Regions from separate parts of the Kitasatospora sp. NPDC053308 genome, predicted to be linked through region 2. Evidence: riboswitches for the same ligand, from Rfam matches in the RefSeq annotation. Region 2 holds a riboswitch; the other holds the start of a gene.
The links. A riboswitch is a leader RNA that binds a small molecule or an ion and turns the genes downstream of it on or off. The one in region 2 is predicted to bind glycine.

Region 1: linked by a shared signal. The riboswitch ahead of gcvT (glycine cleavage system aminomethyltransferase GcvT) and the one ahead of gcvP (aminomethyl-transferring glycine dehydrogenase) in region 2 are both predicted to bind glycine.

What each region holds. Positions count from the first base shown of each region.
Region 1 covers NZ_JBVJJY010000005.1:444,313-450,407, reverse strand. Annotated here, with positions in the region: gene ACZ6Y7_RS15275 (enhanced serine sensitivity protein SseB C-terminal domain-containing protein) at 105-1,049, opposite strand; gene ACZ6Y7_RS15270 (enhanced serine sensitivity protein SseB C-terminal domain-containing protein) at 1,166-1,969, opposite strand; glycine riboswitch at 2,154-2,258, shown strand; gene gcvT (glycine cleavage system aminomethyltransferase GcvT) at 2,490-3,611, shown strand; gene gcvH (glycine cleavage system protein GcvH) at 3,711-4,088, shown strand; gene glyA (serine hydroxymethyltransferase) at 4,173-5,453, shown strand; gene ACZ6Y7_RS15250 (L-serine ammonia-lyase) at 5,654-6,095, shown strand, end outside.
Region 2 covers NZ_JBVJJY010000010.1:251,820-257,914, reverse strand. Annotated here, with positions in the region: gene ACZ6Y7_RS23510 (MFS transporter) at 1-1,073, opposite strand, end outside; gene ACZ6Y7_RS23505 (PRC and DUF2382 domain-containing protein) at 1,622-2,650, opposite strand; glycine riboswitch at 2,876-2,979, shown strand; glycine riboswitch at 2,981-3,113, shown strand; gene gcvP (aminomethyl-transferring glycine dehydrogenase) at 3,216-6,095, shown strand, end outside.

The DNA.
Region 1 (6,095 bases), on a different contig from region 2:
ACCGCGGGGACCAAGCGGAAATTCGTCCGGAAAGCATCGAAGCCGACTTGACGGACAATCAAGTCGGCTTCGGGTGGGGATTTCGGCGAGCGGCGGTTTTCCGGTCAGCGCCCGGGGTAGCCGGGCCACGGCCGCTGGGGCTGCTGCTGCCAGCCCGGCGCGGGCGGCTGCGTGCCGTACGCCCACCCGGGCGTCGGCTGCCCCGGTACCGGCTGTCCCGGCATCGAGTGGGCCGGGTACGCGGGCGGCGGCACCGGCGGGTAGGGACCGGTCGCCGGGCGTCCGGCCTCCCGGTCGAAGAACGGCCGCGCGTGGGCGCGCATCCACAGCGCCACCGGGTCGTACTCGTCCGACATCGCCACCGTGGACACCGCGAGCCCCTCCGGCGCCACCGCGATCGCCCGCTGCATCAGCGCGCGCACCGCCTCCACCGCCGGCGGCGAACTCTCGTACAGGTCCAGGCCGATCGCCAGGTACGGCTCCCCCACGGCCGGCTGCACCCAGGCCCGGCGCAGCGCCCGCACCGCGCGCACCTCGCTCGCCTGGCGCTCCAGCAGCGCGAAGAACTGCTGGGCGTTGACCTGCGGCTCGCTCAGCTTCAGCGGCCCGGCCGGCAGCCGGTCCAGGCCCGCCGCGATCCGCCGCAGGTCCGCCCAGGGCACGCCGACGCCCCCGCCGGGCGCGTGCGGGTTGAGCCACAGGCCCCAGCGGGTGCGGTACAGCGAAGCGGCGATCTCCCGGCCGGAGATGACCTCGTGGGCCCGCGCCCAGCCGGAGGCGGCGAGCTGCTCGGGCGAGGTGACGGCCGGCGCGTAGCCGTGGCCGCTGATCTCCATGTTCCCGTACTGCGCGTCCGGACTGCCCGGCGTGCCGTGCCAGAGCAGCATCCAGACCCGGCCCTCGGCGAGCGCGTGCAGCAGCCGCTCGTACGCGTCGTAGCGCTCCGGCGCGACCTCGCGCAGGGCCTGCTCCAACGCGCCCGGGTCAGCTCCCGGGTGCCCGGCCGGCGCCTGGCCCCAGGGCCCGCCCGCTCCCGTTCCCGCACTCATGCGCCCACCTCGCCGCGCCTCTTTCCTCGAACCCGCCGGCCCGTCGGCCGTCTGCACGCACCCTATGGCGCGGCACCGGCCACCGCCACGGCGACGTGCCTACGAACAAACCCCGCTCACGCCCGTGCGTAGAAGGGCATGACCCGGGTGAGCAGCCACTCGACCACCGGGTCGTCGGCGAGGTCGAGCAGTACGAGGTGGACGCCGCCCGGCAGCGGCGCGGTTCCCAGCGCGCGGCCGAGCGCGTCGTTCACCGCGGCCGGGTCCGCCGGGGCCGCCGGATCCAACTGGACGCCCACGAACATCACGGTCGGCTCGCCCTCGATGCTGGCCAGCGCCCGGCGGGCGGTCAACACCCCGGGAAGGGCCGAGAGTTCGGCCCGGCAGGCGGCCAGGAAGTGCTCCGGGTCCTCACCCGGCACCGGCTCGCGCAGCGCCACCCGGCCGCCGGTCGGCGCGGCCGGGTCCTCGGCGCCCTCCCAGCGGTCCTCGCGCGGACCCCGGCGCAGCTCGGCCACGCCCTGCGGCGGCACCGGGATGCCCACCGGCGCCTCCGGGTTCACCGCGATGCCCACGCCCAGCGGCAGCCCGCGCGCGAACTCCCAGACCGGCGCGATCGCGAAGGCCAGGCCCGGCGCGTGCTGCAGGAACACCTCCTGCGAGGAGAACACCGGGACGTACGGGTCGCCGCCCAGCTCGATGATCGGCAGGTCCAGCGACTGCCCCTGTGGGTCCGCCCCGGCGGGCAGCGGCACCCACACCCGGCTGCGGCCCAGCACCTCGATCACCCGCGGCGTCGCCCCCGAGTCGCCGAGGGCCGAGGTCAGCACCTGCTCAAGCTCGTTGGCCGGCCACGCGCCGCCCGCGGGCATCCCGTCCGGACCGCCCCACCCCTGCTGCTGCTCCACCGGGTACCCCATGCGCCGCCGATTCCGCCCTCTGCCGGTCGGCCGCCCTCTGCTGCGCCGACGCGGAGCAGTCTAGGGCCCGCGTCCGGGTCGGCCCGTGTGACCGGGTCCCCCCTCCCCTCCTCCGCGCGGACGTGCCATGATGTGCGCGTCCGACGGCATGCGCCGCGGGCCCCACAACTCCATACCGGCCGCTCGAACCCGCGCGGGAGAGCCCGGAGTGCCGCCTCGGCGGCACGGCCGGCGCCGAAGGAGCAAGTCCTCCCCGGAATCTCTCAGGCCCCCCTACCGCACGGGTTAGGCACATCTGGAAAGCGGCGCACGGCCATGTCGCGCGCCCACCCACGGTGCAAGCCGCCATGCTGTCCCCCAAGCTGGAAACGGCTGCGGGCCGGCGGGGCGGTGAAGCTCTCAGGTACGACGACAGATGGGGAGACCCACGCCGCCGCATGCCCGCGCGCAGGGTCGGCCCCCGAGCGGGTCCGGTCCGGTGCGTGCACCCCCGAGTGCCCCGACCGAGGAGTTCCTGGCCATGTCGTCCCTCCGCCTGACCGCGCTCGACGCGCTGCACCGCGCCCTCGGCGCGACCATGACCGACTTCGCCGGCTGGGACATGCCGCTGCGCTACGGCAGCGAGCGCGAGGAGCACCTCGCCGTCCGCACCAAGGCCGGTCTGTTCGACCTCTCCCACATGGGCGAGATCACCGTCACCGGCCCGCAGGCCGGCGAGATGCTGGACCACGCGCTGGTCGGCTTCGTCTCCGCGCTCGGCGTGCTGCGCGCCCGCTACACCATGATCTGCGCCGAGGACGGCGGCATCCTGGACGACCTGATCGTCTACCGCCTGCGCGAGGACGCCTACCTGGTGGTCGCCAACGCCTCCAACGCCCAGCTGGTCCTCGACGAGCTGATCGCCCGCGCCAAGGGCTTCGACGCCGTCGTCACCGACGACCGCGACACCTACGCGCTGATCGCCGTCCAGGGCCCGGAGTCCACCGCGATCCTCGCCGGGACCACCGACGCCGACCTGCCCGGCCTCAAGTACTACGCGATCCTCCCGGCCACGGTGGCCGGCCACGAGGTGCTGCTGGCCCGTACCGGCTACACCGGCGAGGACGGCTTCGAGATCTTCTGCCGCCCGGCCGACGCCGAGGGGATCTGGCAGGCGCTGACCGCCGCCGGCGAGGGCCGCGGCCTGATCCCGTGCGGGCTGTCCTGCCGCGACACGCTGCGCCTGGAGGCGGGCATGCCGCTGTACGGGCACGAGCTGTCCACCGACCTCACCCCGTTCGACGCCGGTCTGGGCCGGGTCGTCCGCTTCGACAAGACCACCAACGAGGGCGCCTTCGTGGGCCGCAAGGCGCTGGAGCAGGCCGCCGCCGCGGCCGAGGCCAACCCGCCGCGGGTGCTGGTCGGCCTGGTCTCCGAGGGCAAGCGCGTTCCGCGCGCCGAGTACACCGTGGTCTCCACCGACGCCACCCCGATCGGCCGGATCACCTCCGGCGCGCCCTCCCCGACGCTGGGCCGGCCGATCGCGATGGCCTACGTCGACGCCGCCCACGCCGCCCCCGGCACCACCGTCGCGGTGGACGTGCGCGGCAAGCACGAGCCGGTCGAGGTCGTGGCGCTGCCCTTCTACAAGCGCGCCCGCTGACCGCCCGGCCAGCCCCCGTTTTCCCATAGACGCAGGTCGTAGCCGTCCGAGCGGCGGCCCGCTTCGTCGTACCCGCTTCCCATCCTGGAGAATGACGCCATGAGCAACCCCCAGCACCTGCAGTACACCAAGGAGCACGAGTGGCTGACCGCCGCCGAGGACGGTGTCTCGACGGTCGGCATCACCAAGCACGCCGCGGACGCGCTCGGTGACATCGTCTACGTGCAGCTGCCCGAGGTGGGCGAGACCGTGACCGCCGGCGAGACCTGCGGCGAGCTGGAGTCCACCAAGTCGGTCAGCGACCTGTACTCCCCGGTGACCGGCGAGGTCACCGAGGTCAACCAGGACGTCCTGGACGACAACGGCCTGGTCAACAGCGCCCCCTTCGAGGGCGGCTGGCTGTTCAAGGTGCGCGTCGAGGCCACCGACGAGCTGCTCAGCGCCGACGAGTACGACGCGCTCACCCACAGCAGCTGACCCGCTCGTGACCGGGCGGGCCGCGCGCACGCCGGCCCGCCCGCACCGCGGCCCCCGTCCCTCCTCCCCCGGGAAGACCACACCATGACGGTTCTCAACCAGTCCCTGCACGCCCTCGACCCGGAGATCGCCGCCGCGGTCGACGCCGAGCTGCACCGCCAGCAGACCACCCTGGAGATGATCGCCTCCGAGAACTTCGCCCCGGTGGCGGTCATGGAGGCCCAGGGCTCGGTGCTCACCAACAAGTACGCCGAGGGCTACCCCGGCCGTCGCTACTACGGCGGCTGCGAGCACGTCGACGTGGTCGAGCAGATCGCGATCGACCGGATCAAGGCCCTGTTCGGCGCCGAGCACGCCAACGTCCAGCCGCACTCCGGCGCGCAGGCCAACGCCGCCGCGATGTTCGCGCTGATCCAGCCGGGCGACACCATCCTGGGCCTGAACCTGGCCCACGGCGGTCACCTGACCCACGGCATGAAGATCAACTTCTCCGGCAAGCTCTACAACGTGGTCGCGTACCACGTGGACGAGAAGACCGGCCAGGTCGACATGGCCGAGGTCGAGCGCCTCGCCAAGGAGCACCAGCCGAAGCTGATCATCGCCGGCTGGTCCGCCTACCCGCGCCAGCTGGACTTCGCCGCGTTCCGCCGGGTCGCCGACGAGGTCGGCGCGCTGCTCATGGTGGACATGGCGCACTTCGCCGGCCTGGTGGCCGCCGGGCTGCACCCGAACCCGGTGCCCTACGCGGACGTGGTCACCACCACCACCCACAAGACCCTGGGCGGCCCGCGCGGCGGCGTCATCCTGTCCAAGGCCGAGTACGCCAAGAAGATCAACTCCGCGGTCTTCCCCGGCCAGCAGGGCGGCCCGCTGGAGCACGTGATCGCCGGCAAGGCGGTGGCCTTCAAGGTCGCGGCGTCGGAGGAGTTCAAGGAGCGCCAGCAGCGCACCCTGGAGGGCGCCCGGATCCTCGCCGAGCGCCTGCTGCAGGCCGACGTCGCCGAGGCCGGCGCGTCCGTCCTGTCCGGCGGCACCGACGTCCACCTGGTCCTGGTCGACCTGCGCAACAGCCAGCTCGACGGCCAGCAGGCCGAGGACCGCCTGCACGAGGTCGGCATCACCGTCAACCGCAACGCCGTCCCCAACGACCCGCGCCCGCCGATGGTCACCTCGGGCCTGCGGATCGGCACCCCGGCCCTGGCCACCCGCGGCTTCCGGGCCGAGGACTTCCGCGAGGTCGCCGACATCATCGCCGAGGCGCTCAAGCCCGCCTTCGACGAGACCGTCGCCGCCGCGCTGAAGGCCCGCGTCACCGCGCTGGCCGAGAAGTACCCGCTGTACCCGAACCTGGCCAACCAGGAGTAGTCCGCGGCGGCCGGAAGCGGACGACCGGCCGCAGGTGACCGGCGTCACCCCGCCGGCGCACCTGGGGCCCCGGGGCACCGCGCACACTGGACAGTGCGCGCGGTGCCCCGTCCCGTGTCGGCCCCCGCCCGTCCGTAGCCCCGCTCCGCCCCACGCCCCGCCCGCAAGCCCCTCCACGAGACCCGACAAGGACGTCCCCCGTGGCCATCAGTGTCTTCGACCTCTTCTCCATCGGCATCGGCCCGTCGAGCTCCCACACCGTGGGCCCGATGCGCGCCGCCCGGATGTTCGCCCGCCGACTGCGGTCCGAAGGCCTGCTGGCCCAGGTGACGGGTGTGCGCGCCGAGCTGTACGGCTCGCTCGGCGCCACCGGCCACGGCCACGGCACGCCGAAGGCCGTCCTGCTCGGCCTGGAGAACAACTCGCCCCGCACCGTCGACGTCGACCAGGCGGACAAGGACGTCGAGCGGATCACCGCGGAGAAGCGGATCAACCTGCTCGGCGAGCACCCGATCGACTTCGACCCGGACAGCCAGCTGGTGCTGCACCGCCGCCGCTCGCTGCCGTACCACGCCAACGGCATGACCCTCTGGGCGTTCGCCGCGGACGGCTCGACGCTGCTGGAGAAGACCTACTACTCGG
Region 2 (6,095 bases):
GCCATCGCGACGGCGCCGAGGACACCACCGAGGACCAGCGGCAGACGGGGGCCGCGGCGGGCGATCAGCAGGGCGCCGACCGGGGCGGCGACCATCGAACCGATCGCGGACGGCAGCAGCATCACGCCGGCGTGCAGGACGGTGGCGGTGAAGCCGTAGTGGGTCAGCTTCTCCGGGGTCTGGGCGAAGTTGCTGATGACCATGAAGGAGCCGTACATGCCGAAGCCGATGAGCAGGCCCGCCGTGTTGGTGAAGGCCACGGCCGGGCGGGACATCATCTTCATGTCCACCAGGGGGTGCGCGACCTTGGTCTCGATGATGCCCCAGACCAGGGCGACCACGGCGGCTACGGCGAACAGGCCGAGGGTCTTGGTGGAGGTCCAGCCCCAGTGGTTGCCCTGGCTGACCGCGACCAGCAGCGCGGAGAGCCAGCCGGCCAGGGTGATCGCGCCGAGCGGGTCGGCGCCGCCGTCCTTGTCGGTGACCGGGTCGGACGGGACGCGGAAGGCGACCAGGGCCACCGCGATCAGGCCGAAGACCAGGCCCATCCAGAAGATCGACTTGTAGTTCCAGTGCTCCAGCAGGACACCGGTGGCGACCAGGCCGAGGCCGGAGCCGACGCCCATCGAGGCGCTGATGGCGGCGACGCCGCCGGTCACCTTCTGCTTCGGCAGCTCGTCGCGGACGATGCTGATCGCCAGCGGCATGACGCCACCGCCGGCGCCCTGCAGGACGCGGGCGACGATCAGCCAGGTGAAGGAGTGGGTGCTGACCGCGAGCGCCGAACCGGCGACCAGGCCGGCCAGCGAGATCAGCAGCATCGGCTTACGGCCCCGGAGGTCGCCGAAGCGGCCCAGGAGGGGAGTCAGCACAGCGGCGGAGAGCAGGTTGGCGGTCATCAGCCAGGTGATGCTGGAGGCCGAGACGCTCAGTTCCTTGGCCAGCGAGGGCAGGATCGGGACGACCGCGGTCTGCACCACGCTGAACGACAGCATCGCCAGGATGAGGGCCGGCAGGACCCGGGCGCTGCTCTGCTTCTCGGCCGCGGTGGTGGGCTGGGGTGCCTCACTCACGGTTGCTTCCTCCCGTACATAGTGAATGAACTGAAGTAACCATGCAGGGAGATACTTCAGAGTGTCAAATATCGAGTGGTTAAGCTTTGGCAAAGGGGGAGGGGGCGGCGCGGTGTGGGGCGCCTGCGGCGGGCTTGGGGGGCGGGTGGAGGCGCTTTGGCGAAGGGGGAGGGGGCGGCGCGGTGTGGGGCGCCTGCGGCGGGCTCCGGGGTGGGGCGGGGTGGAGGCGCTTGGTCGGTGGGGCGGGGGCGCCTGCGGCGGGCTTGGGGGGGCGGGTGGAGGCGCTTTGGCGAAGGGGGAGGGGGCGGCGCGGTGTGGGGCGCCTGCGGCGGGCTCCGGGGCGGGGTGGGGTGGAGGCGCTTTGGCTGAGGGGCCGGTGGGGCGGGGCGCCTGCGGCGGGCTTGGGGGCGCGGGGTGGAGGCGCTTTGGCGTAAGAGGGCTGGTCGGTTGCCTGCGGGGGCCTCGGGTGGGGCGCTTGGGCCGAGGGGCCGGGGCATGGGGAAGGGCCCCGGCTCTGGGAGTCGGGGCCCTGGCGGAGCGGGTGAGGGTCAGGCGAGGGGGCGCAGGGAGTTCGGCTGGGAGGCTTCCGGGGTGGGGGAGGTGGGGGCGGTGTCGTCGTGGATCTCCACGTGCTCGCGGCGGAGTTCCTCCCGGATCACCTCCTCGTCCGTGTAGCGCTCGACGACCAGCCGGACGCGCTCGATGGGCGCGAGGTACTTGCGGACCGCCGGACGCTCCTCACGGAGGGTGACCTCTTCGACGGCCTCGGCGATCTCCTTCTCGGTGAGGGAGGCGCGCGCGGCGTCGCTGACCGGTACCCGCTCGACCCGGACGCGCTCGCGGACCACCGGGACGCGGCGCTCGACCTGCTCGGTCGTCACGTACTTGCGCAGCTTCGCGGTGCCCACGTTGTGCCACTCCGTGGTCACCTCCAGCCGCTCCTCGCTGCAGGTGATCTCGATCGGGCTGCTGGGCGCGGACGAGTCGGCGGCGGAGTGCATCGGAGTGGACGGCGCCATCGGTGCCGGATGCAGCTTCGCCTCCATGCTGGGCGCGGGGGAGGTCTCGGCGGGGGTTGGGGTGGTCAAAGTCCGCATGTTGGCCTCCATGGCGGTTCGGGTGGTGGTCGAGGTGGTGCTGCCGGACTCCGAGGAGTGGAGGGCATGCGGCGGGGCGGCCACCGCGACGGCGGCCGGGGCGGTTCCGAAGTCGAGGTCGGGCTGGGCGGCCCGCTCGTGGGTCTCGTCGGCCGAGGGGCCGTCCGCCGGGGTGTCGAGGCCGTAGTAGCGGTAGAGCTGGAGCTCCTGGGCGGGGGACAGGTGCTGGCCCACGCCGAAGTCCGGGGACTCCTTGACCAGCGATTTGTCGTACGGAACCCGGAGCTCGTCGCCGGAGAACTCGCTCGTGGTGAGCGGGACGAAGGCGTCCCGGCCGAAGATGCCGGTCCGGACGGCGGCCCACTCGGGCTGGCCGGTGGCATCGTCGAGGTACACCTCGTCGACCGTGCCGATCTTGTCTCCGTTGCGGTCGACCGCCTTGTGGCCGATGAGGTCGCGGGGGTCGATGTCGGTCTGCACTCTTTCCTCCAGTGCGCTGAGCCTGCGGAACTCCCGCAGGGTCGGCGGCCGGAGCACCCGTCCTGTCCGCCAGTTCCCCACCAAATGCCATGAATCGGACGTGCGCGACCGGGGTGCGCCGGACGGGCTGCGCGCTGGGCTGTCCGGGGGACGCGCGTAGACCCGGGGTGACCGGAAGCACCCGTGATCGGAAGGCCGCCCGCTGGTACCCTGGGCGGCGACCGCAGAGCCCGCTCGGGAGAGTCTCCGACCGCGAAAACCGCTGGTCGGGGCGCCGAAGGAGCAACTCCTCCCCGGAATCTCTCAGGCATCCGTACCGTGTGGGGTAGGTCACTCTGGAAAGCAGGGCAGGAGTCTCGGCACGGAAGCCGGCGATCACCACCCTCACCGACGGTGCAAGCCGACGGAGCGCCCACAGCGCGCCGTGCGGGCGAAGCTCTCAGGTCCCGATGACAGAGGGGGAGGCCTGTCGGGTCCGCCCGCCGTGGCTGAGTCGCTGTCCGCAGCGGAAGGCCGGTCGGCGTGCGTACCCCCGCCGGTCCGTGACCAGGAGGCCTCGACCACCATGAACGCCCAGCCGAACGCGGGACGCCCCACCGGCGCCTCGACCCTCACCGAGCTTGAGCTGGCCAGTCCCTTCGAGAACCGCCACATCGGCCCCGACGCCGCCGCGCAGGAGAAGATGCTGGCGTCCGTCGGCTACGGCTCGCTGGACGAACTCGCCGCGACCGCCGTGCCCGAGGCGATCCGCTCCATCACCGGCCTGGACCTGCCGGCCGGCCGGACCGAGGCCCAGGTCCTCGCCGAGCTGCGCGAGCTGGCCGGCCGCAACCAGGTGCTCCAGCCGATGATCGGCCTGGGCTACTACGGCACCTTCACGCCGCCGGTGATCCTGCGCAACGTCATGGAGAACCCGGCCTGGTACACCGCGTACACCCCGTATCAGCCGGAGATCTCGCAGGGCCGCCTGGAGGCGCTGCTCAACTTCCAGACCCTGGTCTCCGACCTGACCGGCCTGCCGACCTCCGGCTCCTCGCTGCTCGACGAGGGCACCGCGGCCGCCGAGGCGATGGCGCTGGCCCGCCGCGTCACCAAGGTCAAGGGCGGCGTCTTCCTGGTCGACGCCGAGACCCTCCCGCAGACCATCGCGGTGATCAACACCCGTGCGGTGCCGACCGGTGTCGAGGTCGTCGTCGCCGACCTGTCCGAGGGCATTCCGGCCGAGGTCGCCGAGCGCGGCGTCTTCGGCGTGCTGCTGCAGTACCCGGGCGCCACCGGTGTGGTCCGCGACCTCGCCCCGGTCATCGAGCAGGCGCACGGCCTCGGCGCGATCGTCGCCGTCGCCGCCGACCTGCTGGCGCTGACCCTGCTCAAGTCCCCCGGCTCGCTGGGCGCCGACATCGCCTGCGGCACCTCGCAGCGCTTCGGCGTGCCGATGGGCTTCGGCGGCCCGCACGCCGGCTACCTCGCGGTGCGCGCCGAGTACGCCCGCTCGCTCCCCGGCCGTCTGGTCGGCGTCTCCGTCGACACCGAGGGCAACCGGGCCTACCGCCTGGCCCTGCAGACCCGTGAGCAGCACATCCGCCGCGAGAAGGCCACCAGCAACATCTGCACCGCCCAGGTGCTGCTGGCCGTGATGGCCTCGATGTACGCCGTGTACCACGGTCCGGACGGCCTGGCCGACATCGCTCGCCGCACCCACCACTACGCCGCCGCCCTCGCCGAGGGCCTGCGGGCCGGCGGCGTCGAGCTGCTGCACGACGAGTTCTTCGACACCGTCACCGCCCTGGTGCCGGGCCGCGCCGCCGAGATCGCCGCCGCCGCCCGCGCCCACGGCATCAACGTCCACCAGGACGGCGCGGACCGGATCTCCGTCTCCACCGACGAGACCACCACCCGCGAGCACCTGGCCGGCGTCTGGGCCGCGTTCGGCGTCGAGGCGGCCGAGGTCGCCGAGACCGCCGATGCGCTGCCCGCGGCGCTGCTGCGCGAGGACGAGTACCTGACCCACCCGGTCTTCCACAGCCACCGCTCCGAGACCGCCATGCTGCGCTACCTGCGCCGCCTGTCGGACCGGGACTACGCGCTGGACCGCGGCATGATCCCGCTGGGCTCCTGCACCATGAAGCTCAACGCGACCACCGAGATGGAGGCCGTGACCTGGCCGGAGTTCGGCCAGCTGCACCCCTTCGCGCCGATCGACCAGGCCCAGGGCTACCTGACGCTGATCCGCCAGCTGGAGCAGCAGCTCGTCGAGGTGACCGGCTACGACGCCGTGTCGATCCAGCCGAACGCGGGCTCGCAGGGCGAGCTGGCCGGCCTCCTGGCCGTCCGCGCCTACCACCACGCCAACGGCGACACCCAGCGCGACGTCTGCCTGATCCCGTCCTCGGCGCACGGCACCAACGCCGCCTCCGCGGTGATGGCCGGCATGCGCGTCGTCGTGGTGAAGACGCTGGTCGACGGCGACGTGGACGTCGAGGACCTGAAGGCCAAGATCGAGCAGCACCGCGACAGCCTGTCGGTGCTGATGGTCACCTACCCGTCGACCCACGGCGTGTACGAGACCCAGATCACCGAGATCTGCGCCCTGGTGCACGAGGCCGGCGGCCAGGTGTACGTGGACGGCGCCAACCTGAACGCCCTGGTCGGCCTCGCCAAGCCGGGCAAGTTCGGCGCGGACGTCTCGCACCTGAACCTGCACAAGACCTTCTGCATCCCGCACGGCGGCGGCGGCCCGGGCGTCGGCCCGGTCGCGGTGCGCGCCCACCTGGCGCCGTACCTGCCGAACCACCCGCTGCAGGCGGAGGCCGGCCCGGCCACCGGCGTCGGCCCGATCTCGGCCGCGCCGTGGGGTTCGGCGGCGATCCTGCCGATCTCCTGGGCGTACGTCCGGCTGATGGGCGGCGAGGGCCTCAAGCACGCGACCCAGGTCGCGGTGCTGAACGCCAACTACATCGCCAAGCGCCTGGCGCCGCACTTCCCGGTGCTCTACACCGGTCCGGGCGGGCTGGTCGCGCACGAGTGCATCATCGACCTGCGTCCGCTGACCAAGGAGACGGGCGTGACGGTGGACGACATCGCCAAGCGCCTGATCGACTACGGCTTCCACGCGCCGACGATGTCCTTCCCGGTGGCCGGCACGCTGATGATCGAGCCGACCGAGTCCGAGGACCTGCACGAGATCGACCGGTTCTGCGACACGATGATCGCGATCCGGGCCGAGATCGACAAGGTCGGCTCGGGCGAGTGGGCGGCCGAGGACAACCCGCTGCGCAACGCCCCGCACACCGCCGCCGCGCTGGCCGGCGACTGGGCGCACGGCTACTCGCGGCAGGAGGCCGTCTTCCCGGCGGGCGTGAACCCGGCGGACAAGTACTGGCCGCCGGTGAGCCGGATCGACGGCGCGTACGGCGACCGCAACCTGGTCTGCTCGTGCCCGCCG